DNA from 3 places in the Staphylococcus condimenti genome. Region 1 is predicted to be linked to each of the others. Evidence: riboswitches for the same ligand, from Rfam matches in the RefSeq annotation. Region 1 holds a riboswitch; each other region holds the start of a gene.
What was found. A riboswitch is a leader RNA that binds a small molecule or an ion and turns the genes downstream of it on or off. The one in region 1 is predicted to bind thiamine pyrophosphate.
Positions count from the first base shown of each region.

Region 2: another riboswitch for thiamine pyrophosphate. It lies ahead of A4G25_RS08765 (3-oxoacyl-ACP reductase); the one in region 1 lies ahead of tenA (thiaminase II).
Region 3: another riboswitch for thiamine pyrophosphate. It lies ahead of A4G25_RS09835 (thiamine phosphate synthase); the one in region 1 lies ahead of tenA (thiaminase II).

Region 1 is NZ_CP015114.1:2,534,521-2,545,813, forward strand. Features, by position in the region: gene A4G25_RS12165 (YwpF family protein) at 1-429, opposite strand, end outside; gene A4G25_RS12170 (single-stranded DNA-binding protein) at 618-1,049, shown strand; gene A4G25_RS12175 (transglycosylase family protein) at 1,578-2,213, shown strand; gene A4G25_RS12180 (transglycosylase family protein) at 2,426-3,100, shown strand; gene A4G25_RS12185 (transglycosylase family protein) at 3,307-3,996, shown strand; TPP riboswitch at 4,107-4,204, shown strand; gene tenA (thiaminase II) at 4,271-4,957, shown strand; gene thiD (bifunctional hydroxymethylpyrimidine kinase/phosphomethylpyrimidine kinase) at 4,954-5,775, shown strand; gene thiM (hydroxyethylthiazole kinase) at 5,768-6,562, shown strand; gene thiE (thiamine phosphate synthase) at 6,563-7,201, shown strand; gene yidC (membrane protein insertase YidC) at 7,290-8,165, shown strand; gene A4G25_RS12215 (GNAT family N-acetyltransferase) at 8,276-8,788, shown strand; gene A4G25_RS12220 (HD domain-containing protein) at 8,879-9,526, opposite strand; partial or broken gene cls (cardiolipin synthase) at 9,551-11,031, opposite strand; gene csoR (copper-sensing transcriptional repressor CsoR) at 11,196-11,293, shown strand, end outside.
Region 2 is NZ_CP015114.1:1,774,087-1,785,379, forward strand. Features, by position in the region: gene A4G25_RS08750 (fibrinogen-binding adhesin SdrG C-terminal domain-containing protein) at 1-2,368, shown strand, start outside; gene A4G25_RS08755 (hypothetical protein) at 2,439-4,067, shown strand; gene A4G25_RS08760 (LLM class flavin-dependent oxidoreductase) at 4,274-5,578, opposite strand; gene A4G25_RS08765 (3-oxoacyl-ACP reductase) at 5,709-6,461, opposite strand; TPP riboswitch at 6,574-6,675, opposite strand; gene A4G25_RS08770 (hypothetical protein) at 6,821-7,018, shown strand; gene A4G25_RS13390 (SdpI family protein) at 7,050-7,472, opposite strand; gene A4G25_RS08780 (hypothetical protein) at 7,573-7,788, shown strand; gene A4G25_RS08785 (YfcC family protein) at 7,920-9,344, shown strand; gene A4G25_RS08790 (phytoene/squalene synthase family protein) at 9,575-10,438, shown strand; gene A4G25_RS08795 (pyridoxamine 5'-phosphate oxidase family protein) at 10,517-10,942, opposite strand; gene A4G25_RS08800 (glycerate kinase) at 11,079-11,293, shown strand, end outside.
Region 3 is NZ_CP015114.1:2,054,348-2,065,640, reverse strand. Features, by position in the region: gene panC (pantoate--beta-alanine ligase) at 1-567, shown strand, start outside; gene panD (aspartate 1-decarboxylase) at 560-943, shown strand; gene A4G25_RS09840 (trypsin-like serine peptidase) at 1,241-2,086, opposite strand; TPP riboswitch at 2,369-2,479, shown strand; gene A4G25_RS09835 (thiamine phosphate synthase) at 2,548-3,120, shown strand; gene thiO (glycine oxidase ThiO) at 3,123-4,250, shown strand; gene thiS (sulfur carrier protein ThiS) at 4,234-4,434, shown strand; gene A4G25_RS09820 (thiazole synthase) at 4,436-5,203, shown strand; gene A4G25_RS09815 (ThiF family adenylyltransferase) at 5,200-6,252, shown strand; gene A4G25_RS09810 (hypothetical protein) at 6,419-6,640, opposite strand; gene A4G25_RS09805 (arginine repressor) at 6,956-7,408, shown strand; gene A4G25_RS09800 (Crp/Fnr family transcriptional regulator) at 7,452-8,123, opposite strand; gene arcD (arginine-ornithine antiporter) at 8,396-9,826, opposite strand; gene arcA (arginine deiminase) at 10,106-11,293, opposite strand, start outside.

The DNA.
Region 1 (11,293 bases):
TTCGTCTTTTAGTCGTGGTTTTGATTGCATCATTCTATTAAATGATTTTTTTAATTCTTCCCCTTCTAGACCTTCATCTACAAGTTGAGCTAATAAATTTTCGGCATAGACCTGTCTAAGTGTATAGACATGACAATCAAAGATAACAGACATATTTTCATTTCCATATAATGAGATGTTTTTAATCGTGGCGTCAAATAGTGCAGGATCATTAGATGGTCGAGTGATGACTACACGAATATCAAGTAAAGCTTCATCGTCCATATATTCTTTCATAATGTCATAGTGGTTGTTGGAAATAACGATTTCTAATAACCAACCTGTACCACTTTGTTCCTTATTAATAATTACACCATCATATAGCTCGTATTCAATAACCCCGCCATTTTTAGTGACAATTTGGAATCTGACTGCTTTAAATGTTTTCAATAGGAAGTCACTCCAATCTTTTTGAAATTCTGCAAAATATTAAAATACTAATACTAGTATAGCTCAAAAACTGAAAAAAATTCAGTTGATAAGTAAAAAATGACCAGAAAAGTACTTTAATAAGTTCATTTTTACGTTTTGACTAAAAATAATGAAGTGAATATGATATATACATAGGAGGTGAAAAATTGTTAAATAAAATCGTAATTGTAGGACGATTAACTCGTAACCCTCAGTTAGCAGAAAAGGAGGGGAGTGAAATTGCCAGTTTTAGTGTAGCCACAGAAAGAAATTATAATTATCAAGGTCAAACACAGCAAGCTGTTGATTATATTTTTTGTAAAGCGTATGGAAAGATAGCAATCAATATTGCTAAATACACTAAAAAAGGATCTCTTGTGGGTATTACGGGTCACATGCGTTCTTATAAGTATGAAAAAGATAAACAAACACATTTTATGACTGAATTAGTTGTTGAAACAATCAAATTTATTTCAAATCCAAACTCTAATGAAAGTTCCTCTTCAAATCAACCTACTATAACTGATGACTTTGAAGGTAGCCCTGCCTTACAAGACCATCAGTTGCTCTCAGTTACAACTGATCCTCAAAATCAGTAGATAATATCCTATCTAAATGAATCATCCCAAATTCTTAAAGCATAAACTCTAAATATTATTCACATATTCATAGCTATTCTTAACTTATCTCAATCAAAGATGTAAATTCACATTATTTCATTCATTCTAATTCTCAATTTATATGAAAATACTCATCCAGACTCTGCATATTAATTATGTGGGGTCTTTTTTAGGTATTGATTTTAGAAAAACAACTAAATTTCAAAGAAATTCAGTGTGAATTTTGGTGTAAAAATAAACTAAAACACAATTAAATTATCTGAATAATTACATGAATATTACATAGTTACAAACTTGTTTCTTGCGATAGAGACTATTATGAAGGTTTATAATTAGACCGTTAGCCACCTAATTAAATTGAATTAGCGTAATTTAAGCGTAAAAGACAGAAGGTTTTTTTTATTTGCCTGTAACCTACACTGCTATTTCAGATGATATAGTTATAACTGCAAATTGATGATATTAATCACGCGAAAAAACAATTACCTTATAGGAGGAATTTCAGAAATGAAAAAATTATTAGTAGCTTCATCAGCATCAGCAGCATTATTCGCAGTAGGAGTAGGCGCAAACGCACATGCAGCCGAAGATAACAATGTAAATCAAGATCAATTAGCTCAAACAGCTTTAAATAATCCACAACAATTAAATGATGCACCTGTTCAAGAAGGTGCTTATAATATCGCATTTGACAACTCAGGGTATAACTTCAACTTTAACTCAGATGGTACTAACTGGAGCTGGAGTTATAATGCAAACGGAGCAGCTCAACAAGCACCAGCACAAGAAACTACACAACAACAAGCACCAGCAGCTCAACAAGCACCAGCTCAAGAGCAAACTCAACAACAACCAGCACAACAATCAGCACCAGCACAACAATCAGCTGATTCTGGTTCAAACGTACAAGTTAACGATCACTTAAAAGCAATTGCTCAACGTGAATCAGGTGGCGACATCCATGCTGTAAACGCATCATCAGGTGCAGCAGGTAAATACCAATTCTTACAAACTACTTGGGATTCAGTAGCTCCAGCAGAATATCAAGGTAGACCAGCATCAGAAGCTCCTGAAGCAGTACAAGATGCAGCAGCTCAAAAATTATATGACACAGCTGGCCCAAGCCAATGGGTAACTGCATAAGTTAGAGACTTATTATATTTGAATATTAGCAATTAATTCGAGAGCGGATTATCATTCTATGGATGGTAATCCGCTTTTTGTTTGTAATATTCATGTAAAATTTGATACATACTATTTATATTGTTGTAACCTATGATAACTTTTTTGGTGCTATTATGAATACAGCAAATTAATCATATAAACTTTTTACCTTATAGGAGGATTTATTTTAAATGAAAAAATTATTAGTAGTATCATCAGTAGCCACTGCCGCATTCTTAGCAACAGGAGCAGCTTCACATAACGCTCACGCAGCAGAAGTAAGCCAATCAGAACAACAATTAGCTGAAACAGCTCTTAATAACCCTTCAGAATTAAACCAACACCCTGTACAAGCAGGTGCTTATAATATTGATTTCGTATATAACGGTAACGAATTCCACTTTGAATCAGATGGTTCTAACTGGAGCTGGAGCTACAATGCAACATCAGCTTCTAACTCATCAGTTCAACCAACTCAAGCAACAACTACTCAAGCTGCACCAGCACAACAAGCAGCTCCAGTAGCACAACAACAATCAGCACCAGCTCAACAACAAACTAAATCTTACAATACACAAGCACAATCATACAGTGCACCTGCTCAAGCTTCATCAGGTTCATCTGTTAACATTCCTGCTCACTTGCAATTAATTGCACAACGTGAATCAGGTGGTAATATTCATGCAATTAACCCATCTTCAGGTGCAGCAGGTAAATACCAATTCTTGCAAACTACTTGGGATTCAGTTGTAGATCCTCAATGGAGAGGTGTTTCACCAGCAAGTGCTCCAGAATCTGTACAAGATGCAGCTGCAGTTAAATTATATAATGGCGGCGCTGGTGCAGGTCACTGGGTAACAGCTTAATTTATTAAACTAAAATTAATTGTTTTACATCCAAAAAGCGGACTCCGTTCTTATTTTAAGAATGGAATCCGCTTTTTTGTAATACATACGTAACGAATGAAACATAACATTTATATTATTGTAACCTATGTTATTGTACTAAATGCTATTATAGTTGTAGCGAATAAATCATATATGTAATTACCTTATAGGAGGATTTTTATTAAATGAAGAAACTTTTAGTGACATCATCAGTAGCGGCAGCAGCATTTTTAGCAACAGGAGTGGCATCACATAATGCGGATGCAGCTGAGTTAAATACAACAGAACAAGCTAAATTAGCGGAAACAGCATTAAATAATCCTGCAGAATTAAATCAACATCCTGTACAAACAGGTGCATATGATTTTGATTTTGAATACAAAGGTTATGAATTCCATTTCGAATCTAATGGTACATATTGGGAGTGGAGTTATGTAGCAGTTGGAACTGTTCAACAACCAGTTCAATCAACTTCTAAAGCAGTTTCAGTTCAACAACAAGCAGCTCCAGTAGCTCAACAAACTCAAACTTATAATACACAATCATACAATAATACAAATTATAGCTATAACACACAATCAACTAGCTATACTGCACCAAAACAATCATATACAGCATCAAATTCAGGTAGCTATGGAAATATTCCAGCAGCATTACAAGCAATTGTATACCGTGAATCTCGTGGTGATATTCATGCAATTAACCCTTATTCAGGTGCAGCAGGTAAATATCAATTCCTACAAACTACTTGGGATGCAGTTGCTCCAGCAGGTTGGAGAGGCGTAAACCCAGCTAGTGCTCCTGAACATATTCAAGACCAAGCAGCTCTTACTTTGTGGGATAATGGTAATGGTGCAGGACACTGGGCATATTAATTTAAACTTCAGTCGAGACTTTTGTCTCGGCTTTTTTGTTTATAACCCTTTAACATTGCATAACACTAAGGGGTTTGATACATTTAAATTGTATTAAAAACTAAACTTTATAAAACTGCTAGGGGCGCCTGACGGCTGAGATAGTTTGACTAGACCCTTATAACCTGATTTGGTTCGTACCAACGTAGGAAAGTAGTATATTCAGAATAAAGATTCTAAATATTAAACTGCATTCCTACGAAGGTTTGCAGTTTTTTTATTGGAGGATTTTGAAATGAATTTTGCAGAAACATTAGAGAGAGATGCACAGCCGATTATTGATGAAATTTATCAAGATCATTTTATCCAAGAACTTTTAAAAGGTGATATTGAAAAAGAAGCTTTACGCCAATATTTACGAGCAGATGCTTCTTACTTAAGAGAGTTCGCAAATATTTATGCATTATTAATACCGAAAATGCCGGATTTAGAAAGTGTCCGCTTTTTAGTTGATCAAATTCAATTTATAGTAAATGGTGAAGTAGAAGCACACGAATATATGGCTGATTATATCGGTGAAAACTATAATGAAATTGTACAAAAAAAGGTTTGGCCGCCTAGTGGTGATCATTATATTAAGCATATGTACTACAATGTATATGCGCATGAAAATGCCGCATATGCAATTGCTGCAATGGCACCATGCCCATATGTTTATGCAATTATTGCAAAACGTGCAATGAAAGATCCGAATTTAAATAAGTCCTCGATTTTAGCAAAATGGTTTGAGTTTTATAACACAGAAATGGACCCATTAATTGAAGTACTAGATGATTTAATGAATCAATTAACAGCAAATATGTCTGAAACTGAAAAAAATGAAGTGAGAGAAAATTATTTGCAAAGTACAGTACATGAATTGAACTTTTTTAATATGGCTTATACAAGCGAAAAATGGCAATTTGGAGGAGAAAGAGTATGAATAAACCTAAAATAGCTTTAACAATTGCTGGTACAGACCCTACAGGCGGAGCGGGTGTAATGGCAGATTTGAAATCATTCCATGCTTGCGGAGTATATGGAATGGCTGCAATTACAAGCATTGTTGCCCAAAACACAAAAGGGGTCCAACATATTCATAATTTAGATATTACGTGGTTAAAAGAACAATTAGATAGTGTTTTTGATGATGAATTACCACAAGCAATTAAAACAGGAATGATTGCAACGAAAGAAATGATGGAATTGATTCGAAGTTATTTAGAAAAACATCCAGAAATTCCATATGTAATCGATCCAGTTATGCTAGCTAAAAGCGGAGATTCATTGATGGACGATGCAGGTAAGCAGGCTTTACAAGAAATATTATTACCGCTTGCTGATGTTGCAACTCCGAATTTACCAGAAGCTGAAGAAATCGTTGGATTCAAGCTTGATTCTGAAGAAGCAATCAAAAAAGCAGGAGATATTTTTATTAATGAAATAGGCAGTAAAGGTGTTGTCATAAAAGGCGGTCATATTGAAGATGAAGATATTGCCAAAGATTATCTCTTTACAAAAGATGGGTTAGAAGTATTTGAAAGTGAACGGTATGATACTAAACATACACACGGGACAGGTTGTACTTTTTCAGCAGTGATTACTGCCGAATTAGCTAAAGGAAAAACAATTTATGAAGCTGTTAAAAAAGCAAAAGACTTTATTGCTTTAAGCATTAAATATACTCCTGAAATTGGCCAAGGAAGAGGACCAGTTAATCATTTTGCGTATATGAAGAAAGTAGGGTTAGATGATGAATAATATTTTAGATCAAATTAGAACTGAACACCCGCTTGTTATTTGCTATACCAATGATGTAGTAAAGAACTTTACAGCAAATGGCTTGTTAAGCCTAGGTGCCAGTCCAGCTATGAGTGAAGCACCACAAGAAGCTGAAGACTTTTATCCTGTAGCTGGCAGTGTCTTAATTAACATTGGAACTTTAACAAAACACCATGAGCATGCGATGCTAGCAAATGCCAAGATAGCTAACGAAACCGAAACACCCCTAGTATTTGATCCTGTTGCTGTAGGTGCTTCAAAATATAGAAAAGACTTTTGTAAATACTTTTTGAAAAAAATTAAACCAACTGTGATAAAAGGAAATGCTTCAGAAATTTTAGCATTAATTGATGATACAGCAACCATGAAAGGTACAGATAGTGCTGATAATTTAGATGTTGTAGATATTGCAGAAAAAGCATATAAAGAATATCAAACTGCTATTATACTAACTGGAGAAACAGACGTTATTGTTCAAGATGACAAAGTTGTAAAATTAAGTAACGGTTCTCATTTTCTTGCTAAAATTACAGGCGCAGGATGCTTATTAGGTGCAGTTGTAGGTGCTTTTTTATTCAGAAATACGCATCCTTCAATTGAAACTTTGATTGAAGCTGTTTCAGTTTATAACATTGCAGCTGAACGTGCGGAACAACTTAGTGACAGCAAAGGCCCGGGAACATTTTTAACACAATTTATCGATGCGCTTTACCGTATTGATTCAGATGCAGTTGCAGAAAATTGCAACTTAGAAGAGGTGAAATAAGTGTTTCAATCTAAAGATTTAAATGTCTATTTTATTTGCGGGACCCAAGATATACCAGAAGGCAGAACTATTCAAGAAGTTTTGAAAGAAGCTTTAGAAGGCGGTATCACGCTTTATCAATTCCGAGAAAAAGGAAATAGCGCAAAAACCGGACAGGATAAAGTTGATCTTGCAAAAGAATTACAGGCTCTATGTAAATCTTATAATGTTCCTTTCATTGTTAATGATGATGTCGCTTTAGCAGAAGAAATTGATGCAGACGGTATTCATGTTGGGCAAGATGATGAAGCGGTGGATGAATTTAAAAGTCGTTTTGAAGGAAAAATCATTGGATTAAGTATTGGTAATTTAGAAGAATTAAATGCTTCTGATTTAACATACGTTGATTATATCGGTGTTGGACCAATTTTCGCTACGCCTTCAAAAGATGATGCAAGCGAACCAGTAGGTCCAAAAATGATTGAAACGCTTCGTAGACAAGTAGGAGAAATGCCGATCGTAGCAATTGGTGGAATATCATTAGATAATATGCAAGACATCGCAAGAACATCAGCAGATGGTGTTTCTGTTATTTCGGCGATCGCAAAAAGCCCACATGTTACAGAAACTGTACACAATTTCTTACAATATTTTAAATAGTTAAGGGTTTCACATATTTTTGTTTTCTACCTCTCGCGGATTATGGTAAAATTATTTTTATGTGAATAATACCAATAGAGGTGGAAAAATGAAGAAAAAAGCATTATTACCTTTGCTTTTAGGGATTATGGTTTTTCTTGCTGGTTGTGATTACTCAAAACTAGAGAATCGCACAGGCTTTTTTTATAATACATTTGTAAAAAATATGGATAACATAATTCACTGGCTAGGTTCTAGTTTTAATAATGATTATGGATTAGCAATTATCGTATTGGTACTCGCTATTCGTATTATTGTATTGCCGTTTATGTTATCGAACTATAAAAATAGTCATATGATGCGTGAGAAAATGGTAATTGCAAAGCCAGAAATGGATGCAGTTAAAGAAAAAGTACAACGCGCTCGTACGCAAGAAGACAAAATGGCTGCTAACCAAGAAATGATGGAAGTTTATAAAAAATATGACATGAATCCGATGCAAAGCATGTTAGGATGCTTGCCGATGTTGATTCAAATGCCGATTATTATGGGATTATTCTTTGTATTAAAATACCCATCACCCGGCGGTATTACTGAGCATTCTCATTTCCTATGGTTTAATTTGTCAAAACCTGATATTTGGATAACAATTATTGCAGGTGTTTTATACTTTTTACAAGCATATGTGTCAACATTCAGTATGCCTCCTGAACAAAAACAAATGAGTTATATGATGATGATTATCTCACCAATCATGATTATTTGGGTAGCGCTAAGTTCAGCTTCTGCACTTGGTTTATACTGGTCAGTGAGTGCAGCATTCTTGATTGTACAAACGTATATTGCGAATGCTTATTATTCAAAAAAAGCTAAAGAAGAAGTAGCGCCAATGATAGCTGCTTATGAAAAAGAACATGGCAGTGCAGGTAACTCTAAATCTAAAGGTACAAAAGTAGTTTCTAAGAAAAATAAAAAGAAAAAATAATCGATCGTAAAGAGGATCAGTTGTAATATAAAAGTTGCAGCTGATTTTCTTTATTTTCAATGAAATAGGGAATAAATTTGAAAAGGGTTATTTTATAGGAGGGGCAAAAAATGAAAATTGTTAAAGTAACAACTGACGATATTAAAGAATTACAAACAATCAGTTTTAGAACATTTGATGATACTTTTAGAGAAATGAATCACCCAGACAATTTGAAAGATTATCTTAATAAAGCTTTTACCTATGATAAATTACAACGAGAATTAGAACACCCCAACTCATATTTTTACTTTTTATACGACAATGATAAGGTCGTAGGATATTTAAAATTAAATGTGGGTTCAGCACAAACTGAAGACATTGCATCAGATTCTTTAGAAATAGAAAGACTTTATATTTTAAAAAATTATCAAAATTACGGATATGGCAAAAAACTAATGAATTTTGCAATTAATTTTGCCGTTGACGAAAATAAGAAGAGTGTTTGGTTAGGAGTATGGGAAAAAAATAAAAAGGCAATTGAATTTTATAAACACTCAGGTTTTAAAAAAGTTACAGAACATAAATTCCAAATGGGCGATGAAACACAAACTGATATCATAATGGCTCATTCCTTAAAATAATAAAATGATTGATAAAATAAGCCCCTATAAAGTTGACACTTAAAAAGTGAAACTTTATAGGGGCATTACTAATTCAAAAAAACTTTCAATTTAATTTGTGAAATCCCATTCTTTAAAGAATTGAGCAACGAAATATTCCATAAAGCGATGGCGTTCTTCAGCAATAGCTTGTGCTGTTTCAGTATGCATTAAATCTTTCAATTTAAAAAGTTTATCATAAAAATGTTTGATTGCTGAGGGAGAATAATCATCTAAGTCATATTCGCCTGAAATATTATCAGGTATTTCTCCAACCCACATAGGTTCATTAAAATGACCAGCAAATTGGAAAGTACGCGCAATACCAATTGCACCGATTGCATCTAAACGATCTGCATCTCTCACAATATAACCCTCACGTGACATTTCAATATCATTGTTTTTACCGCTTCTGTAACTCATATGTTCTATAATTTCTAGAACTTTATTCTTAATTTGAGATGAAACATCGATTTTATCTAAAAAAGCATTTAAATCTTGATAAGCCTTGTTTTCATCTGTAAGTTTCGAATCTACTGTATCATGCAGCAAGGCTGCCATCTGTATGATGTAAGGATTTCCACTACCTTCTTGTTCTGCTATGAATAACGCCATTTTGACAACACGCATCACATGTTCAATGTCATGTCCTGTTGCATCTTCGCTGTGATGAGCTTTCATATAATTTTCTGCTTCTTTTAACTGTTGATATTGATTCATTTAATTGATAATTCTCCTTTAATCTTACAAAATAGGTGAAATGAGATAAGAGATACCTTCTTTGAATTTTACCCAAAGACTACGGTTTTCGTATTTTTCAATTGTGAATTGGGCACTTTTTTCTAAATCCTTATTGAACTGTTCACTCAACTGTATTGCTGTAGATTGATCATAAATAAAAGCGTTAACCTCAAAATTAAGCGTGAAGCTGCGATGATCCATATTCGTTGTTCCGACACTTGCTACTTCATCATCAATGACCATCATTTTAGAATGTAAAAAGCCGTTTTCATAATGATAGATTTTAACTCCTGAAGCTAGTAATGAGGCTACATTTTTTGAGTAGCCCAATAAACAAATGGATGATCCGGTTTATTCGGAATCATAATCGTTACATCCACACCGCCTAAAGCAGCAATTGAAACAGCATCTAAAAAGGCTTGGTCTGGAATAAAATATGGAGTCTGAATTTTAATGTATCTTTTAGCTGAAGTTATCATTTTCAAATAACCATACTTAATTTGTTCCCAATCTTCATCAGGACCACTTGAAGCAATTTGAATACCAGTTGATTCACCTGTATCAATATCTGGGAAATAGCGGTCTGAATAAGTGATATTATGGCGTTTAGCTTGAGAATTCCAATCTAAAATAAATCTAAGCTGCAACGCATTGACCGCATCACCTACAATACGAAGGTGTGTATCTCTCCAATATCCGAATTTTTTAGACATACCCAGATATTCTTTTCCAACATTAAAACCACCTACATAACCAATGACACCATCAATCACTACAATTTTTCGATGGTTGCGGTAATTAAGACGGAAATTAATTAAAGGTAATTTAGAAGGAAAGAAGGACTCAACTTGTCCGCCTTTTTTTCTGAATTCATCAAAGTCTTTTAGAGTTAAACCTCTAGAACCCATATCATCATAAAGCATTTTTACTTCAAGACCTTCTTCTAATTTGTCTTCTAATGCTTTAAGTACACGTTTGCCTAAAATGTCATTACGGAAAATGTAATACTCAATGTGAATATAGGATTGTGCGTTTTCAATATCTTGAATTAAAGCTTCGAACTTTTCTTTACCATCATTATAAATAGTCAACGCATTATCTGTAGTTAAGAATGCTGAATTATTATAAAGCAGCATTTGAACCATAGACTTATGTTTGACAATAACGTGATTTCCTTTTGAGAATTCATCATTTTTTAATGCTTCTGCTTGTTCTTGAACAATCATTTCTAATCCTGTTTTATCTTCTTCATTGATTTTGAAAATATGTTCTCTTTGAATTTGTCTGCCAAACAAGAGATAAATGATAAAGCCAAAAATAGGAAGGAAAGCTAAAACGAGCAGCCAAGCCCAAATGGACCCAGGAGATCTGCGTTCTAAGAAAACAATTGTAAAGCTGAAAAATAAGTTCAAAATAAATAGAGCGATTAAGATAATATTGAAAACCAGGTTTGTTTGCTGCACCAGCATTTCGAGATAATACATATTTTTAAACCTCCGAATTATCAATAACAACGAGTTTTTACCCGGCTAATATTGTTTCTAATGCTTTTTATTGTAACACAGCTAAATCGGAATAGGTATAGGTTGACGTATACCTCACTAGGGTATATGATGATGTTGAAAGCGATATGAACGGAGGTTTTAAAATGACCGAAAATGACAAAGCACATCATTCAGAACAAATTAAGTCCAACTTGAAAGCAAGACTCAACCGTATTGAGGGGCAAGTCAGAGCAATTAACCG
Region 2 (11,293 bases), 760 kb from region 1:
AACAAAAGGCGCAGAAGCGGCAGGTTTGAATAATCCTGAACTATTCAGTGCACCAGTTGACGATACAACAGCACCAGCTCAAAATCCAGTTGAACAAAATGGTAATCAAAACCCTGTAGAGCAAGGTACTGAAGCAGATGTGCCGGCTGACGATACATCTTTTGACCCTAATGGTTCAACAGTAACGGATGCTAACAATCCTACTTTACGTAATGTAGGAACTGGTTCAGACAACTTAAAAGATGTATCTGATGATGCTAGAAATTATTCAAATCAAAAAGAGAGTACACAACCTTTAGCAACATCGCCAAGACAATTTATGCGACTTTACAGCTTAAATCAACCGTCTTCTACTTCTAGTAATACAGATGCACAAACCTTTGCTGCAACAGGTGCAGATAGCGATGCAACTGCACAAGCAGAACCGACAAACGCAGAAAGTGGTGCAACGGCACAAGCTGAATCGACAGACACGGATAGTGGTGCAACTGCACAGGCTGAACCAACAGGTGTTAATGTAAATGACAAAGTGACAGCTTCAAATTACCAATTATCAAATAAAACAATTCAAGCCAACGATAGTCAAGGAACAGATATGTCTGTTGACTTGAAAGTTGATAATAGCGTAAAAGCTGGAGATTATTTCACTGTTCAATTCCCTCAATACTTAAATTATTTTGGTAATAGTACGCCTGAAAGCGTCTATATTCCTGATTTGATGAATGGTGATCAAAAGGTCGCGACAGGTAGCTTTAATTCTAAGGATAATTCATTAACGTATACATTTACAGATTATGTGAATACTCATGATAATGTTACAGGTAAATTTAATTTACCTTTATGGGCAGATAGAGCAAATGCTAGAAATTCTGGTGATTATCCTGTCACAACAACTGTTGCTGGAGAATCATTTTCTGATAATGTTAATATCAATTACCGTGTAGCGCAATCACCTGCGCAATCGAATATTGATTCATTTATCACGTATACTGACCAAGCAACTGGGGACTATACACAAACAATATATGTAAACCCTGAAGGAAAACGAGCTTATAATACTAAAGTTGATTTATACAACTATTGGCCAAATGAAAACACTCCATCTGATAGCTCTGCTCAATTAAACCCTAATGTAACCAACTTTAAAATCTATGAAGTTAGAAACGGAGAGCGTTTAAACACAAGTTTTTATGTGGACGAAAACAATCCGAATTTAGTCGATGTAACTGATTGGGTCAATGAAAATTATAACTTCAATCCGCAGTATCATAAGGATGAAAATGGTGGAGAAGTTCTGACATTAGATTTTAAAGATTTAACCTCTAATGGAAGTCGTTATGTTATTATTTTAAACAGCCAAGCTGAAGATGGAAACCGCGAAACTATTAAGACAAGAGCAGAAATGACTTCAGATGCTACAGAAGATGGGCAAGGTCATTATTACTTCAGTTGGGATAATGAAAATATTTATCAACAAGGATCAGGTGAGGCAGACGGAGATGAGGATACAGATGCCGACGCTGACGCCGATGCGGATGCTGACTCAGATGCCGATGCTGACTCAGACGCTGATGCCGATGCCGATGCTGACGCCGATGCGGATGCAGATGCCGATTCAGATGCGGATGCCGACGCTGATGCTGACGCTGACTCTGATGCCGACGCCGATGCTGACGCTGACTCTGATGCCGACGCCGATGCAGATGCTGACTCTGATGCGGATGCCGACGCCGATGCCGACGCAGACGCGGATGCCGACGCAGACGCAGATGCTGACGCTGATGCCGACGCGGATGCCGATGCCGATGCAGATGCTGACTCTGATGCGGATGCCGACGCCGATGCCGACGCAGACGCGGATGCCGACGCAGACGCAGATGCTGACGCTGATGCCGACGCGGATGCCGATGCCGACGCCGACGCAGACGCAGATGCCGATGCCGATGCTGACGCCGATTCAGATGCGGATGCCGATTCAGATGCGGATGCCGACGCTGATGCTGACGCTGACTCTGATGCGGATGCTGACTCTGATGCCGACGCCGATGCGGATGCGGATGCCGACGCAGATGTCGATGCGGATGCTGACGCCGACGCTGACTCTGATGCGGATGCTGACGCCGACGCTGACTCTGATGCCGACGCCGATGCGGATGCCGACGCAGATGTCGATGCGGATGCTGACGGAGATCATCCAGGAGAACCTCACCATGATTCAGATGGAGATAATGGCCATCATGGTTCAGGTGATAAAGGATTGCCAGATACGGGTAATGATAATAAACAAGCTGGATTATTCGGTGGTTTGTTTGCAGCACTAGGTTCTGCATTATTATTCGGACGCCGTAAGAAAGATAAAATGGAATAAAATCCTTTAAATAGGGGGCTGGACTTTGTTCCGGCCCTTTTTATACATATAGAAGAAGGGAATTGAACTCATGAATATAACCAACGAAGTTGAACAAATTTTACAAAAAGCAGAGAAGAATTTATTAGGCAGAGATTATATTTTTGTTAGTTTAGGGAATCCTAATATGAAAGCAACAATCAAACTTTTGAAACACCCTTCGAATATTAAAAGAGATATCATAAAGCAATATGAACAATTTAAGAAAAAAGCAGGAAGGTTTCCTGAATGGGTTAAAATAGATTTTGTTTACCGTACTGAAGAAGCATCTTTTGATGAAGTTAGAAAAGAACTGGAAAATACCAGACGCAATTACGTGGATTTCGGAATCGCATTGGATAAAAATTGGAATCTTACTTTTATGGCTGAAGAAATAAATGTCAATGCTTTTGTACGTCCAGCTAAAGATAAAAAATCTTTTTTCCTGTCTGAAGATAATATCAATAACTACCTGAAAAAATATACAAAACAAATGAATGCATTCAGACGTAAAGATTATGAAGGCAAAAACATTACAAAGTTCTACACTAAAGGTTATTTTATTGAAGTTAATGGAGTCTTTGAATTGGACGCAGAAGGACGAGAAAAAGGCTTAAGAAACGTAACAAATCTTTCCCGAGAAATCGATAAAATGATTGAAACATCTACGAAGCATTTGCAAAATGAACTGCAGGCTGATGGCAAATTTAATTACGGCTATTTCCCACATTTTGATAAAAAAATTAGTTTTTACAATAATTTGCGACATTCATCATCGACTTATGCCATGATAGAAGGCCTTCATTATCTAGGAGAAGATGTAACAGTTGCAGAGAAAGCCATTGATTATCTCATTAATAACTATCTATTTGAACAAAACGGTACAGGTCATATTTTTGATGATACTAAAAATATCAATGAAATTAAGTTGGGACAAAATGCGGCATTCATCTTTGCGGTTTGTGAATATCTGCAAATTAAACCGGAGCATCCTAAATATCTAGAAGCTGCACAGAAAGTAGCAGAAGGTATCTTGACGATGATTGATTCAGAAACTGCTCAAACTGTGCATGTGCTGCATTATCCAACGTTAGAGGTTAAAGAAAAATTCCGGGTGATTTATTATGATGGAGAAGCTGCTTTGGCCTTATTACGTTTGTATCAAATCGATAAAAATCCTAAATGGCTTGAAACAGTCAAAGCCATGTTTGAACGATTTATTCATCTCAAATATTGGCAGTATCACGATCATTGGCTCGGTTATTGTACGAATGAATTAATTCAAATTGCTCCTGAACAAAAATATATTGAGTTCGGTATTCGAAACGTATCAAGTTATCTTGATTATATTAAAAACAGAATCACAACATTCCCTACTTTCATGGAAATGTTAATGGCAACTTATCATATTATCGCAAAGGCACGCGAAAAAGGATTTGGAGATGTAGTCGACAAGTTGATTAATGTTGACGAACTTATCGATACTATCCATACACGTGCAGATTATCAGCGTACAGGTTATTTCTACCCGGAACTTGCGATGTATTTTAAAAATCCTAAAAGAATCTTAGGTTCATTCTTTATTAAACATCATGGCTATCGTGTAAGGATAGATGATATTGAGCACTATGTTTCAGGTTACGTTCAGTATCAGCATGTATTTAAAAAAGAGAGTGAGTAGGAGAATGATTTAATACTTGTTAGTTTAAAATGTTTCGCAAATTTAGAAGATGAACTTAAAAAAGTAAGATTTATTATTTGTGATTGCAGTGATGGCTTGTCTCGAGGCATTCGCATTTTCACTATGCGAGTCTTAAGACAAGCTATTTTTTCTACAGTATTTGGTTTTGAATTGAAAAAAGCGGAACCTCTCGGATTCCGCACACTTTATACTTCTAAATGTTCTCTGAAAGTAGAACCTTTATATTCCTTACGATATAAACCGCGTTTCTGCATCTCCGGCACAATTAAATCAACAAAATCTTCAAGACTACCAGGAAGTGTTGGTGGCATTAAATTAAAACCATCTGCTACGCCTTCATTGAACCAATGCTCCATTTCATCCACAATTTCTTCTGGTGTACCAATCAATGTTAAATGACCACCGCCTGCATTCAAGTAACCTAATAATTCACGTACTGTAGGATCCGTATCCTTAATAATTTCTAATACTGTTTCATAACGTCCTACGGGTCCAGTGAAATCTTCAACTGGAGGTAAACCTGGTACTTTTTCATCTAGTTCCCACTCAGTGCAGTCTTGTTGAACGAAGAAACTTAATTGCTTTAAAGCAGTTTCAATTGGTAATTTTTCATCCAAAGCTGCTTTCTTTTCTAAAGCTTCTTCGTGCGTATGTCCTACATAGGTTACTAAACCCGGAAAAATTTTAAGACTCCGGTCAGTGTTGCCTTTCTTAGCAATCTCAGTATCCATGCGCTTTCTGAAATTTCTTGCTTGCTTAATATTCCATGAAACAGAATAAACAGCATCTGCATATTTTACTGCTAAAGCTACGCCTTGTTTTGAAGCTCCCGCTTGCATTGCGACAGGTTTGCCTTGCGGGCTGCTTGGTGTTGAAAGTGGGCCCTTAACTGCAAAATTGACACCTTTATGGTTAAAAGGCTGGATTTTTTCAGAGTCGACCAACTTATTTGATTCACGATTATGTTTAAAATCTTTTGGATGCCAGGATTCAAATGCAGCATTCATTACCTCAGCAAATTCATCAGCAATTGCGTATCTTTCATCGTGATTCGGCAACTCTGCCATACCATGATTTTTGGCTTCAAAATCGGTCATAGAAGTAACCAAATTCCAACCAACACGTCCACCAGAAATATGGTCGAGGCTTAATAATTGTCTTGCAGCTGTATAGGGATTAGAAAATGTACTTGAGATTGTTGAAACTAAACCTACATGTTCTGTTACCTGTGAAATAGCTGTCAAATTGACAATTGGATCAAACCAAAAAGCAGGCATTGTTGTATCGTCTTTAGCAGGAAAAGACTGATTATCAGCAAAAAAGACAGCATCAAATAAACCGCGTTCTGCAGTTTGTGCTAACTCTTGATAGTAAGTAATATCTCCAATGCGTTCTACGCTTGAATCAGGCATGAGCCATGCTGCTTGGTGATGGCCAGAACCAAAAATTAGAATACCGATATGCAGTTGTTTATTTTTTTGCTCGGACATTACTATTCACCTCAGATTAATTATTTTAAAAGAATGAGAAAGAGGGAGAACACGCTCTCCCTAATCATTTATTTCCTATTGAAAAACTGCTTTATTACTTAGAATAAAATGCAATTTTAAATGTACGTTTTTAATTCATTGTAAGACCGCCATCTACTGTAATGTTTTGCCCAGTAATGCCTTTAGCTGATTCAGATACTAGATAAGCAACCATGTTGGCAACATCTTGAGGTGTTGTCACTTTTTTCAACGGTGTAGTTTGTGCAATTAAGTCAAAGACTTCTGGTGTAGTTACAGCACTTGCATCTGTTGTTTTTAAAAGTCCTCCTGAAACAACATTTGCTGTAATACCATATTGTCCTAATTCAGATGCGATATTGCGCGTGAAGCCGATTAAGGCAGCTTTTGCAGTTGTATATTCATGATAAGGAACTACAGGATTCTGATAAAGATTAGTACCAATACTTACAATACTTCCGCTTTGATGTTCAATAAATTGAGGAACAACACTTTGAACCACATTAAATGCTGCTTTTAATGTGCCGTCAATTTGTTGTTGATAGTCTTCCCAACTCATATCAGGAAAGGCTTTTTGTGCTGTTGGATCAAATTTAAAACCAACAAGTGCATTGTTCACAACTGCATCAATACGGCCGAACTTCTCAGTTCCTTCTTTTACCAGCTGGTCTACTTCTTTACGGTCAGTTACATCTGCTTGCAATGCAATAGCCTGTTCATTTCCAATTTCTTTTGCAAGTTGTTCAGCAGCTTCTTTACTTTGGTTATAATCAATGATGATATTGAAACCTTGCTCAGCAAGTGTTTTGCTGATTACTTCACCTAACCCACGTGCACCGCCTGTTACGAGTACTGTTTTTGCCATATTCATCCGCTCCCTTTTTCTATAAATGAACATAAAAAAATACGCATGATTACTAGAATCAGCGTAGGCAGAGAGCAGTCTGCGGTCTGTATAAAAGCAAACCAGTGCATACTGCGGTTATCTCACACTTTCCTACGCTAGTTTCAGCTAGATCAGGTTCAAAGGGTCTGAGGAAATCCTCATCTCAGTTTAAAAAACACCCCTAGTGCGTATTATTTTGTTACTTTCAATGTAGCTTGATTTTGTAGACGTGTCAAGAAAGGGCACTATTAACATTTTAAGCGTGAAAACAAGATGGTGAAAGTGTTATGATAGAAAGGAATTCTAGCAGATAATTTTAGATGAATGGAGGGATTTGAATGTTCTGGTTAGGAATGTCATTCCCAATCTTGGCAGTAGGTTTCATTGTGATGGCTGTACGTGAAGAAAAGAAACGTAAAGCAAAGCAAAAAGAAAAAGAAGCAAAATGGGAAGCAGAAAAAGCGCATGAAAATAGCGGAACGTCAGATGAATCTACAAATCATCATTCGAATGCCGAGAAAGAAGTTAAGCATTAATTGAATATATGACAAAAGGCTAGCTGTGTTGCTAGCCTTTTTGTTTGTGATTGAAGTTGTAAAGTTTGATTTCGGTAAGGGCAATAATTAATCCAGTGCCTATTAAATAAACTAGAACTTGTATCCAAAATGATATTTGTTTATATGAGGTTATTAAATCAAACCAAATCCATATAAAACTTATTATTAAGAATATAATGTGGATTCGTTTGAAATTTTGTTGAAAATATTTTTGAGCAACAGTCCATGCTTCTGATGATTTCAACGATGATGGTGTACGATAACCGATAAGTAAATTACGTTGATTTATAACATCCTTGTCGATGAGGCGAAAGATTAAATAATTGACGATTAGAATTAATAATGTGATGCCGAATAATAACATGATGAATTCCTCTCTTATATTTATTCTAAATATAAGATAAAAAGAAAAGCAATACAATATTATATTCATTTTTTAAAGGAATATTCAATATGATAAGCTAACAATGTGAGATGAGTAATGTAAGGAGGGGGATTATATGGCTAAATCAAAACTGGAACATGAAAATGAAATGCGTCAATCTGTTTTTTGGAGAAAAGGATTTATACCAATTTACTTTATTGCAGCTTTACTTTTGTTTTTACTATTTCATTTTTATATTGGTGCTAGTCCTTCTATTTACTTGATCATGTTATTTTTAATTGGTTTAGGTATTGCTTCGATTATTTATAATAACAACAAGAAAAGTGTACATATTAAGAACAATAGAGATGAAAACAAGCTGTGAATCAACAGCTTGTTTTTTATTATGAATGCACAAAATTGTTTCTTTAATATTTACCGACTAAATCTTTAAGATTAGGTTATAATTATAAAAATAAGAAAATTCAGACATCTAAAATAAAAGGGGTTTTGTTTATGGGAGAGACAACAGAAACAAAGAGGAAGACAAAATCATCGAAACAAAAGAAATTTCAGTTTAAAACACCGCATACCTATGCCTTATTAATGATGATTATCGCTGTAGCCTGTATTTTAACGTATATCATTCCTGCCGGTGAATATAAGCGTGAAGAAAAAGGAGGGCAAACGCTTGTAGTACCTGGTTCTTATCATGAAATTGCACAACATGGCGTATCATTTTTAGATTTATTTCGTGCAGTACCAGAAGGGCTATTAACTGGTGGAGAAATTGTATTTTATATCTTTTTGGTTGGGGGAGCTTTTGGCATTGTACATAGAACAGGCGCTTTTGAAAATGGAATCAATCAAGCCATCAAGTCATTAGGATCATCTAAAATTTTAATGATTCCACTTACAATGACAGTTTTCTCGATATTAGGTTTTTCGATAGGGTTAGCAGAAGAAACTATTATTTTTGTGCCTATTGGTGTCATCATTGCACGCACGTTGGGATATGATGCGATGACTGGTGCAGCTATGGTAATACTCGGTGCTGCCAGCGGATTTATTGGCGGAATGCTTAACCCATTTACTGTTGGGGTTGCACAAACCGTTGCCGAATTACCGATGTTTTCAGGTTGGGGACTGAGAACTATTATTTATCTGTTTATTTTAGCGGCGGCGATTAGTACAGTTTTAATCTATGCTCGAAAAGTAAAACGTAATCCGAAGAAAAGTATTGTCTATCAGCTTGAAAAAGAAGAAGGGAACAGCCATAAAGAAATAAACTACGAAAGATTCACTAAACGACAAGCATTGGCACTCAGTATGATTGTCTTAGCTATTATTTTTAATGTCTATGGAATCTTTCGTTATGAATGGACATTCAATCAAATGAGCGCAAACTTTGTGTTGGCAGGTTTACTTGCAGGATTAATTAGCGGGCTCGGTTTAAATGGTACATTTGATGCGTTCATCGATGGTATGAAAGACATACTTTTTGGGGCAATGATTGTAGGGTTCGCTAAAGGTATCGTAGTTATTTTAGAACAAGGAAAGATTATCGATAGTATTATCCATGGCATGACTACATTATTAAATGATGTGCCTTCATCTATTGTGATTATCGTGATGTTTGTCTTCCAGTTTTTCCTGAACTTCTTTATACCGTCAGGTTCAGGACAGGCATTAACTACAATGCCATTAATGGTACCCATTTCGGATTTACTGCATATTAATAGACAATTAACTGTACTTGCCTTCCAATATGGTGATTCTATTAGTAATGTGCTCTTCCCGACGTCTGCTATCTTAATGGGGGCACTTGCAGTAGCTAAAATTTCTTACGTTCAGTGGTTGAAATTCGCTTGGAAACTCATTGCTGTATGGGCAATTATTTGTGCAATAGCCATGTCTATCGCATTACTTGCAGGTTATTAAACAAAAGCTACACATCACAAATAATGTTGTTTATGCTTACATTTTGAACGAATTATTAAAACAAATTTTTATTGAAAAAAACAAATTTGAATAAAGAATGACAGAATGTAAATTCTATTTTAAGTTTTCGAAAAAGAGGCATGTTATTAAATGACATTTGTCTCTTTTTCGCTTAATATGTAACACAAGTTTCTTTTAAGTTCGAATAATGACAACAAGGTGTGATTTTTGTGGAACAAACAGTAAATGAGGATTATGACTATTGCAGACGTATTATGGAAGAGTATTCTAAAACATTCTTCTATGCATTCAATAATCTTCCCGAAAGTGAACGTAAAGCGATATGGGCAATCTATGCAGTTTGCCGTATGATAGATGACAGTATAGATGAATATGAGGATCCTGAACGTTTAAAAGCTATCCGTGAAGATCTAGACGCTATATATACAGGACAATCTGAAATCAAACAATTTAAAAGTGATGCGCATGTGATGAGAGCATTTGGTGATACGTTACAATTTTATTCTGTTCCGCAACATGCATTTGTAACCTTAATGGATTATGTAGAACAGGATTTAACCATGACAACACTGCCTACAGATCAAGCATTGTATGCATATTGTTATGGTGTTGCCGGAACAATAGGAGAACTTTTAACACCTGTGTTAGCAGAACCACAATATCGCGAAACTGCAGATACAGTCGGTATTGAATTAGGTAAAGCTTTACAGATTACTAATATTTTAAGAGATGTGGGTGAAGATTATAAAAATAATCGTGTGTATTTAAGTGCTGAACGTCTTGAGAAATATCAAGTAGATTTAAAAGAAGTTTTTCATAAAGGTGTCACTCAGAATTATATAGATTTATGGGAAAGTTACGCACGAGATGCTGATGATATGTATGAACATGCACTTAATAATCTGCATTACTTTTATCCAAAAGCACGTCCGATTATTGAACTGGCAGCTGAAGCGTATCGTGAGATTTTGCCTGTAGTACGTAAACAAAAATATTCGTTGCATAAGCGAGCTTATGTAAATCGATTGAAAAAAGGGCGTATTTATCGACGTGTTATGAAAAACTATAAATAAAAAAACAACTTCTGCTCAAAAATCGAGCAGAAGTTTTTGTGTTAAAAGACCATTTCCCAGGAAATGATCCTTTAAATATTAATCGAATTCTACTAATTGCGGTCCATCTTCAGAATCACTGTTCATTAATTTGATTGAAGTTGGAACAGCTCTGATGACACATAATTTAGGATCTGATTTTGATTGAAAGAATGATTTGTCTTGTTCTTCCCAAATCCAATCAATAACATCAGGGTCTTCAGTCACCTCTAAGTTAGCATAAATTTCTAGGAAACTATGATTCTTAGTATCATCATAACCAAGTAAGATATGCGCAATTGGGTTCTTTTCAATTTCTTCTATCTTCAAAGAGTCTCTGCTTGTTTTAGTATAAAGGTCAAATTCTTGATCGTAGAAAATCATATATCGACTATCAGGAACATTGTCTTGTGAAGTGGATAATACACCAATACGAGATGCTTTCATAATTTCTTTGATTTTTTTCAATACTACTTCTCTATCCATTTAACCTCACCTCTCTTTAAATATTTACCCGTTTCAAATTATATTAAAGAGAATTATAGAAAATTAGTATTTTGTTTTGATGTAAAATGTAAAACAAATATAATGGAGTTAAGAAAACGTAAATGAGGGTGAGTGCATGAGAGTTAAAAAAATAGTAATTGCTCCAGATTCATTTAAGGAAAGTTTGTCAGCAGCAGAAGCAGGACGAGCATTGCAAATGGGTTTAAGTGCAGTGCTTCCTGAATCAGTCGATTATGATATTGTACCAATGGCAGATGGCGGTGAAGGTACGATGCAGTCACTGCACTCTGCACTTGGTGGCGATTATCAAAAGATCAAAGTGGATAATGC
Region 3 (11,293 bases), 480 kb from region 1:
ATGTACCCTGATGAAATCGGAGTAGCATTAAAAGTCGGCAGATTGGCTGAAGTTTTAGAAGGAGCGCAACGCCCTATTCATTTCAATGGTGTTGTCACTGTTGTAAATAAGCTTTTTAATATCGTACAGCCTGACCGTGCTTACTTTGGTAAAAAAGATGCCCAGCAACTTGCGATTGTCGAAAAAATGGTTCAAGATTTCAATCATCCTATTGCGATTGTGGGTCAAGATATTGTACGTGAAGACGATGGTTTAGCTAAAAGTTCGCGCAATGTGTATTTGACAGAGCAAGAACGCCAAGAAGCACCTGCTTTGCAAAAAAGTTTGAAACTGGCTGAAAAACTCTATCGTGAAGGCGAAAGAGAGAGTAAAATAATTGTGGAAGCGGTCACTGCTTATTTAGAATCGCATACAAGCGGTCATGTTGATGAAGTTGCCGTTTACAGTTATCCTGAATTAGTCGAGCAGCATCACATCAAAGGTCGTATTTTCATCTCGCTCGCAGTTAAATTTTCTAAAGCACGCTTGATAGATAATCTTATAATCGGAGATGAAGAAATTGATTAGAACAATGATGAATGCTAAGATTCACCGCGCACGTGTGACTGAATCAAACTTGAATTACGTGGGCAGTATTACAATAGATGCAGATATTTTGGATGCGGTAGATATTTTACCGAATGAAAAAGTAGCGATTGTTAATAACAATAATGGTGCACGTTTTGAGACGTATGTGATTAAAGGAGAACGCGGAAGCGGTAAAATTTGTTTGAATGGTGCTGCTTCACGCCTTGTTGAAGTGGATGATGTTGTCATCATTATGACATATGCACAATTAAATGAAACTGAAATTGCAAATCATGCACCTAAAGTAGCTGTAATGAATGAGAAGAATGAAATCGTTGAAATGATTCACGAAAAGGAAAATACAGTTGTGTTGTAATTAAGGATGACCATTTTATATTATCTATAGTTATATTTATGTACTTGTGCATTGAAGAAGGTAAGTAAAATATAATAAATACAACAACATTATGGCATACCAAACCCCTTACTATTGGCGTAGTAAGGGGTTCTTTTTGGTATTATTGGTGGTTATCGTCGTCTTTGCTGCGATGGTTCAACCAATATGCAAACCGCACAACGATGCAGCTTCTATCGTCGAAACGATAAAAGTATATATCGTTTCTAACAAAAAGCCTTTGCTATAGATTTTCAGCAAAGGCTTTTTTGAATTCTATTATTTAATATGTGTACGAACGAAGTTGCCTGTGGCACCATTCATTGCTTCGCCGCCAGCCATTTCTGCTTTGGCGTAATTTGTTGTTGAATTTGCCCATATGTTGTAGCCATACGTACGTAAACCGAAGATTTGATAATTGCCGTTGACCATTGGTGAACCTGACGCACCTGCACGGAATTTATCTTTCGTTTGTAATTCAGTACCGTTTGAAGATTTTTGGATGAAGCGGTAACTGCTCCAATGCGTCTTTGTATTGTCGCCATTTTGCCAAGGATAACCTACAGAATATAACTTCGTGTTATATTTCAGACCATTAATCTGTGAATTTGAAGCTAATTTTAATGGTGTTGCATATTTAGACATTTTTTCTTTCGTATACACCAAAGCGACATCTGCATTTGGTACTTTCACGACTTTTGTAGCATGAAAAGTATAAGGACGTTTAGATCCATCTCTTGCCATATCGAATGAAATATATTTTGGATTAGCTGCAGAACCTTTCGCATTATCAATTACATGTGCATTAGTAACGAAAGTATAGTTGCCGATGACTGTGCCCGTTCCCATACTGTCTTTTCCTAAACCTTTCCAACCATCTTTATTACTTACTCTTCCAACTGCTTTATATTTCGTATTCATTGTATTTGAAATATGATGAATGTCTAAGACACTATTTGAGATTTTTTTAGCTTTCGGATAAGCTGTTGCCTCATTATTACTTGCCATTCCATTATAGTAATAGTCCCCAGCCGCATGTGCTTCTTCTCCGCTCATACCTGAAAAAGAAAAGCCTACAATAGCACAAACTGCTGCCATTCCTACTTTAAAACTTTTAACTTTCATCTTTAATTTGCCCCTTATTATTAATTTAATAATGAATTGTGTTGCATTGAATGCTAAATACATTTTACTTTTAAAAGAAAGATAATACAATCTATTTCTGAATTTAAATTATACTGATAAACTCTCTTTACTTTACCTGTTGCTTTTTCGCCCTACTTCCTTTATGATGATTTTGTAAAGTAATGGTGATGCGGTTTAAGATTATGAAAATATTGCATTAATACCTCGCTACACGATTTGTTAGTGCACTTTCTCGCATTGCTTAACAAAGAAAAATAACAATAAGTCCACTGGAAGTGCCTGTTCATACAGGCTGAGATTCTCATAGGGATGAGAAAATTCTTGGAACCTGATCCAGTTTATACTGGCGTAGGAAAGTGGCGTATTGCACTTTTTGATGCGCTGTTTTCCTATATGGAAGCAGCGCTTTTTTTGTGGCTAAATCGAAGAAGGTATTTAATATGTATGTTGCGATAACGCCATATCGCGTATTAACCCAACAAGATTTAATACACTATATAGAAATTGAATCAGTGATTGATACATTAATTTTCAGAACACCTATGGAACCAAAAGAATTAATAAATCTCATAAAAAATTTAATGCAAGCAGGTTTTCCTAAAGACAAAATTACAATCCATACTGATACCGACACTCTACAAAAACTAGATTTGAATGCCATTCATTTTCGTGAAGGAGATGAACGTGCGTACAACTTTAAAACAGCAAACCCTGATATTTGCGTCAGTATGTCGACACATAACAGCCAAAGTGCGCAAGCAGCTGAGGCGCACAACTTGGACTATATCTTGTTCGGTCACCTTTTCCAAACAAAATCTAAACCAGGAAAAACACCAAGGACAAACTCTGAAATCGAGTCAGTATTAAATGTCAATATTCCAGTTGTTGCATTAGGTGGCATAAATGCAGACACATTAAGTCTTGTGCCAAAAGGATTTTCAGGCATTGCTGCGATTTCGTATTTCAGAGAACAGGATTTAGAGACCATTCGTTCAGCAAAGGAGGCTGAGTAAAAATGTTTGATTTAATTATAGTTGGTGCAGGCGTAATTGGAATGTCGATAGCTCGTCATTTAAAAGATAGCGGTATGCAAATTGCATTAATCGATCGTGATATTGAAGGACAGCATGCTTCTTATAAAGCAGGAGGTATGTTGGGTGCACAGAATGAATTTAAAGAAGACAGTCCTTTATTCCGACTTGCTCTAAAATCACGAGAAAAATTCAACGCTTTAAGTATAACTTTAAAAAAAGAAACTGGTATCGATATCCAGTACCAACAAAATGGACTTATCAAGATTGCGACAAATGAGAGAGACGTAGACGATTTGCATCAACAATACGAATTTTTGCATCAACATGATAACGATGTTCAATGTTTAAATAATACAGACTTAGGCGAATTGACACATTACCTGGTTAAAAGTTCTGAAGCAATGATGTATGTGCCTCATGATCATCAAATTAATGCGAATCATTATACAAAAGCCTTGCACACTTCACTGACATCAGATGATTCAGTAACGCGCTTTAATCATACAAATGTAGAAAATATAGAACGAGAAAATCATCATTATATTGTATCAATTAAAAATAAAAACAAAACGACTGAATTAAAAGCAGAAAAAGTAGTTGTAGCTGCAGGAGCTTGGGCAGGATTTTTAGCGCATGATTCTGAAATACAAGAAAGAGTCAGTGGTGTCAAAGGCGAAGTCTTATTAGTAGAAAATGACGATTTAGATTTAAAACAAACACTGTTTATGACTAACGGGTGCTATATCGTACCAAAACCGCCAAACCGTTTTTTAATCGGTGCTACTAGTTACTTTGATGATTATTCTGTTGGTGTCAGTGTTGAAGGCAAAGAGTGGTTATTGCGAGAAGCGATTGAACGTGTTCCAGAACTTGCGAGCAGCCGCGAATTAAAATATTGGTCAGGCGTACGCCCCTGGACACAAGGCGAACAACCAATTATGGATGAAACAAAACCTGGTCTTTGGGTAATCACGGGTCATTATCGTAATGGCATTTTACTGTCACCGATTATCGGAGAACTGATGGCAGAATGGTTGAAAACAGGTGAGCGACCAGAAGAATTAGCACCTTTTAAATTGGGGAGGGAATCTTATGAAGTGCATCATTAATGGCGATCCATTTACGTTTGATGAAGAACTCAGTATCCAAAACATTTTGGAATCATTAGAGTTAGATCCAAAACGTGTCATAGCAGAACATAATCAAAATTTAATTCAACGTGACGATTTCAAAGACCAAATCGTACGCGAAGATGATCGACTAGAACTATTAGAATTTGTTGGAGGCGGATAAGATGTTAAAAATAGGACCATATGAAATGGAATCAAGATTATTATTAGGAACTGGTAAATTTGATAATGAAGAAATTCAAACAAAAGCGATTGAAGCTTCTGGTACAGATGTCTTAACTTTCGCAGTACGACGCATGAATTTATATGATAAAAATTTACCGAACCCATTAGCAAACGTGAATTTAAAAGATTTTGTAACATTCCCTAACACTGCTGGTGCAAAAACAGTAGATGAAGCAATCCGTATTGCTGAAATTGCAAAGCATGCAGGTGTATGCGATATGATTAAAGTTGAAATTATTGGCGATGATGAAACGTTACTACCTGATCCAATCGCAACATACGAAGCTTGTGAAATCTTATTAGAACGTGGCTATATCGTTTGTCCATATATTGCTGAAGATGTTGTTTTAGCAAAACGTTTAGAAGAATTAGGTGTACATGCTGTGATGCCTTTAGCTTCTCCGATTGGAACTGGACGCGGTATTAATAACCCATTGAACCTTAGTTATATTGTCAAAAACGCAAATGTCCCAATCATAGTAGATGCGGGAATCGGTTCTGCAAAAGATGCTGCTGAAGCAATGGAACTCGGTGCAGACGCGGTATTATTAAATTCTGCAGTATCACGTGCAAAAGATCCGGTTAAAATGGCTGAAGCGATGAAATTAGGTATCGAAGCTGGAAGATTAAGTTATGAAGCTGGTCGTATACCAGTGAAATATACTGCACAAGCTTCTAGCCCTAGTGAAGGACTTGGCTTCCTATGATAGATAACACGCATCATTCTGAGAAAGATTCCAATCATAACATACACTCAGATGAGCGCTTCAGTCGCCAAACTCGTTATACTCCTTTCGGCAACGAGGGACAAAAAGCTCTAGAAAATGCACATATCATGGTGATGGGTGCTGGTGCGTTAGGCAGTCATTTAGCAGAACAATTAGTGCGCATGGGTGTTGGAAAATTAACCATTGTAGATATGGATATCGTAGAAATATCTAATCTACATCGTCAAGCACTCTATGATGAAAATGACGCAATGGAAATGCATCCGAAAGTTTATGCACTTGCAGAAAAACTAACGCAGATTAATTCAAGTGTTGAAATCCATCCTCTTTATCAAGAAATCACACCTACGAATATTGAAGATATGATAAAAGAAGCTTCACCCGATATCCTTCTAGATGGAATGGATTACTTTGCAATACGCTTCTTATTTAACGAAGTGTGTCATAAACTCAATTTGCCATGGGTCTACGGTGCTGCTGTCGGAGGCAAAGGCTCAATTTATGCAATAGATTTCACAGGCCCTTGTTTACGTTGTTTAATGCAGGAAACACCTGAAACTGCAGAAAGTTGCGCAATTAATGGTGTCATACCTCCTGTTATCATGCAAGTTGTGAGTTATCAAATTGCTGAAGTCATGCGGTATTTATCAGGCAAAGGATTTTCAGGGAAATTGATAACGGTTGAGCCTTTTAATATAAAACAACAAAGTATCAATGTCAGTCATCTACGAAACGCTAATTGTCCCGTATGCGGTAACGGGGAATATGAACGTCTTGGCATTGCGCAACCTAAATGGGTAGAAGGCAGTTGCGGTGATACTTATGTGTTTCGTTTCAAACCTCAATATTTTGAAAATGCAGCTCTTTTCCCTGGGAACATTTTAAAATCCAATGCCTTTGTAAAATTGATGAATATTGAGGGACATTCAGCGACGTTGTTTAAAGACGGGCGTATGAATATACATGGAATAGAGAGTGACACTTATGCAGAAAACTTATATCAACAATTATCAAAATCCATGAAATAGGAATTAATAAGATTGATGATAACAAAAATTTCCTTTTTTCTTTTATTTAAATATACCAAATTAATCTAAAACCATTTGAACAAAGCTCCCTATAAAGCAATCACTTTCTCAATGTCTGCTTTATAGGGAGCTTATCTTCTGACTTGTACCATTTTATATGAATATATTAAAAATTGTCGTAATTAGAATATCCTTCTTTAAATCCAGCTATTACTGCATCAATATTTTGAATAAACGATATGCCAATTGTAATCAATACAACAATTGCCCCTATTGTAGCCATACGTTTAAACCATTGCGTCTTTGTCGTTTTTCCATGTTTCGTCATGCGTTCTTCTAAAATAAGCGCAATAATTGTAACGATCATAATTTCCATGAATATAATCATCTTGATGCACCCCCTATGATGTATTTAATTATATTATTCATATCATTCTATCATAATTATTGCGTTTTATATATATTAACTTTATTTTTAAGTGGTTTAGCAATATCTAATAATACATGCCGCTTACACATATATACAATACAAATAAAAAGTGTATTTATCCTAAGTGGGAGCTGCAGTTTAACAACTCCTTTTACTCTATAGCATTTTTATCCAAAGTATTAAAATTTCAAAAATATGGATACTTACGATTGAGTTCAGTCAACTTATAGAATACAATAATAATGTATAATTATAAATTTAAGGGATGACGGTATGGAGAAAGAAAAGCGTCTTGAATTAATTAAATTATTGCTAAAAAATAATAAAATTTCGACTGTTCGTGAGTTATCAGAAATTTTGGAGGCACAATATAATTTGATTTTCAGTATGACAACTGTAGCAAAAGACTTACAGTATCTTAATGTCACGAAAGTCCCAAATGGTGCGGATCAATCATATTATGTATTGCCAGAAAAAAATTCTGCGAAAAGCTATCGCGAAGCGTTCAAAAAATATCGCCAGGACAGTGTTAATTCAATTATTGTCAAAGATAGTTATATCTTAATTAAAACAGAACCTGGCTTTGCACGTACAATCAACTATTGTATCGATCAAATGCAATTACCGCATGTATTAGGTACAGTAAGCGGTAATGATGTCATAATGGTGTTATTAAAATCACCAGAAGAAGCTGAATATGTAAAATATCTTTTATTAGAAAATTGATGAAAAAGAGCAGCTGCCCAGAAGATAAGGCAGCTGCTCTTTTTTATAGTGATTTGCTGATAGTCCAAGTCTGATAATTTTTTAACACGAGGTTTTTATTGCTTAAATCTTTGATAACATGACTGGCTTTTTCTCTGGATACACCTGCCAAACTACTCAATAATGTCACTGTCATCACTTTATCTATTTCATAATATGCACCTTGATCCGTGCCAATTGTATCGCAAAGTGTGCGTAAAGTATTAATAACTTTTTGTTCAGCATTACGTCCCATCAATGCCATATTGCGATTCATACATACTTGTTCTTCGCTTCTCAATAATTTGAATATCTTAACAAAAGTGTCTTCGTTATTCTTACTCAAATATTCAATTAGATTTTTGGGTATGCGTACAATCAATGCGTCGGTCAGCGCTATGCAAGTTTCCTCATAATGATTTTGTTCGAAAAGATGGTTGATCGGAAAGAGTGTACTGTCACGATTCAACATTAAGTAATTATCACCATTTTCATTTAACTGTTCACGAGAAATATATCCTTCAATTAATAAATAAATACTATCTGCTTCAGAACCTTGATAATAAATGACTTGGCCCTTCTCATAATTCCGAACATAAATTTCAGAAAGATGAGGAACGAGCAGTCCTGATGGTACTTCTAAAATTTTAGATAATGTTTGAATAGAAGACTGGTAAGTCTCTGTTACCTTGCTCATACACATTCACCTCATCTCTCTGTCTTTTTGTAAATGGATGTGTGTTCCTGCAACTTAAATTCGTTTTTTTAATTCAACAATCCCATTGTATCATAATCAGTAGTTAACTTAGGAATTGTATCACTACAGACTACTTACATCCCTTTCAAAAAGTTCTTTATATAAGAATATGATTGCTTCAAAACATTATTTCCATTTTGAAATCAATGCCTTTCCACAATCATATTAAATAATTTATATTCTAGAATTAATCATATAAACCAAGTTAAGTACTAAAATACACTAACTGCACCTGTTGCCAATCGGATAATACCTATAATTGCGAAAAGTACAATGAAGCCCATTAATACATAATCACGTGTAATTAATTTTTGACCTTTATTTTTCTGAACAGTGTAGTATACGAAAAGACCTGGTATATAAAGCAGCATTGTAAGCAATAAGTAATCTACACCTGCTGCGTAAATGAGCCATATTGCATAAATTGATGAAATGATACCAATAATTAATTGAACGTGACTCTTACGATCTTCTTGAATTGTATATTTAAATTGGTAGAAAGCACTGAATGCATATGGAATTAATATGGCACTTGATGCGAGTGAAAACGCGAATTGATAAGCACTTTCTGTAAATAACATACTGATTAAGAAGAGTTGCACTAATATATTTGTGATTAATAATGAGTTTACTGGTGCGCCGTTACTATTTTGTTTTGCAAACCATTTAGGGAACATTTTATCTTTTGCTACTACGAATGGTAGCTCTCCAGCTAGGAGTGTCCAACCTAACCATGCTCCGAGCACTGAGATAATCAATCCGATATTAACAACTGTTGAACCCCATGGTCCCACGATGTGTGCAAGTAATGAAGCCATCGATGGTTGATCTAGTTGTGAAATGTGTCCTTGTTCAATTACACCTTGTGCAAGTACTGTTAACAAGAAGTAAATAATTAATACAAGTAAAAGTCCGATAACTGTTGCTGTACCCACATCTTTTTTAGTTTTGGCACGACCTGAGAATACAACAGCTCCTTCAATACCTGTGAATACCCATACAGTGATCAACATAGTACTTTTTACTTGTTCCATGATATTTGAAAAGTTAAGCGGTAACGTAATATTGCCTTTCATTCCTGCAAAACCTGCCATAAAAGTGTCAAAATGGAATGCTACCAACATACATACGATAGCTAGGAATATTGGGATTAATTTCGCAACTGTTACTATACTATTAATTAATGCTGCTGTTTCAACACCGCGTAATATTAAGAAATGCACACCCCAAAGTAAGATAGAGGCCACAATAATACTTGGTAGTGTATTTCCACCTTTAAATATCGGGAAGAAGTTGCCGACTGCTGACATCAGCAATGTCGCGTAAGCAACGTTTCCTAAGAATGCCGCAAACCAGTATCCCCATGCACTAGAGAAACCAACGAAGTCGCCGAAACCTGCACGTGCATAGCTGTATATTCCACCGTCTAAATCCGGCCGTTTATTTGTTAAGTTTTGGAAGACAAATGCAAGTGAAATCATACCGATTGCAGTAATAATCCAGCCAATAATAATCGCTAATCCGCCGGCATTGCTGCCCATATCTGAGATGATGTTGAAGGCACCGCCGCCAATCATCGAACCAATGACCAAACCGATTAAAGCTGTTTTACTGAGTTTATTCTGTTCTAATTGTTCGCTCATTTTCAAAACTCCTTTAACACTTGCAGCTATACAAAAGCAAAAATCAAACTTTCTTTGCTGCTAAGTATGTGTTGTCAATTTATTAAGTTTTTGACGCATACTGCTTTAACAGTTTTTCGTGCGGTCTTCATAAGTACGCGGGCTATTTGTCGACTGCCGCCGTTTTAGATTTGTTTTCAAAGCAGTATTATTAATTGGAAGCAAGGCTTTAAACAAAGACTTCGAATCACTTCTATTGATGCAATCCATTTCATTTAAAGCCAAGCTATCACTTTGAAATTAGATATCTTCACGGTATAGCGGTTGACTCATGCAACGAGGGCCCCCTCTACCGCGAACCAATTCACTACCAGTAATTTCAATTACTTTGATTCCGTTATCACGTAATAATTGGTTAGAAACATAGTTACGGTCATATGTGACTACAACACCTGGACGAATTGTTAATGTATTAGAACCGTCATTCCATTGTTCACGCGGACCAACAATAGGATCTCCATCTCCAGTTGGGATAAATGTAATTTCATCTAAACCTAAAGCATCTTTTAATGTTTCTTTTAAGTTAGATGATTTTGTGATTTTAATATCTTTGCCATCATCGCTTGGTTCGATAGTGAAAATATTCATATCGTCACCTTTTTTCTCGATAGCAGAATGAATTGTGAATTTATCGTAATCAATCATTGTAAACACTGTGTCGAGGTGCATGAAAGCTCTTGTATTCGCAATTTCAATTGCAACGATTTTTTTGATTTTAGATTCAGGGTTAGCGAAAATATGTCTTGCTAATCTTTCAATTGCTTGTGCTGATGTTCTTTCTGAGATACCCACTGCTACAACTTCTTCAGATAATACTAATTCATCTCCGCCTTCAATATTGTATGGTGAATTACGGTCTAACCATACTGGCACATCTGCATCTTTGAAACGTGGATGATATTTTAAAATATAAGTGAAGAAAATAGATTCTCTTCGACGAGCTGGCCAATACATACGGTTGATTGTCATACCATTTCCGATAGATGCTTGCGGGTCACGAGTGAAGTATAAGTTTGGCATCGGATTCATATAAAATGGATAAGAATCATCTAAGTATTCTACAAGGTGTTCTTTTTCTAAAGGAATTTCTTCTTTACGTACACCTGCCATTACTTTTTCCACTAATTCTTTATTGTCTAAGTCTTCGAACAATGCTCTAATCGCATCTTCGTGCCCTAATAAAGTTTCTTCAGATTCTGCTAAAACATCTTCAACAAACTGTTTGCGCACTTCTGGATCTTCAATCGCTTCTGCTGCCAAGTCTTCAAGATAAACAACTTCTATGCCTTCATCACGAAGCGTTTGTGCGAATTTATCGTGTTCTTCTTGAGCTACTTTCAAGTACGGGATATCATCAAATAATAATTCACCAAGATACTCAGGTACTAAATTTTCTAATTCTTTTCCTGGACGTTTAAGCAATACCGT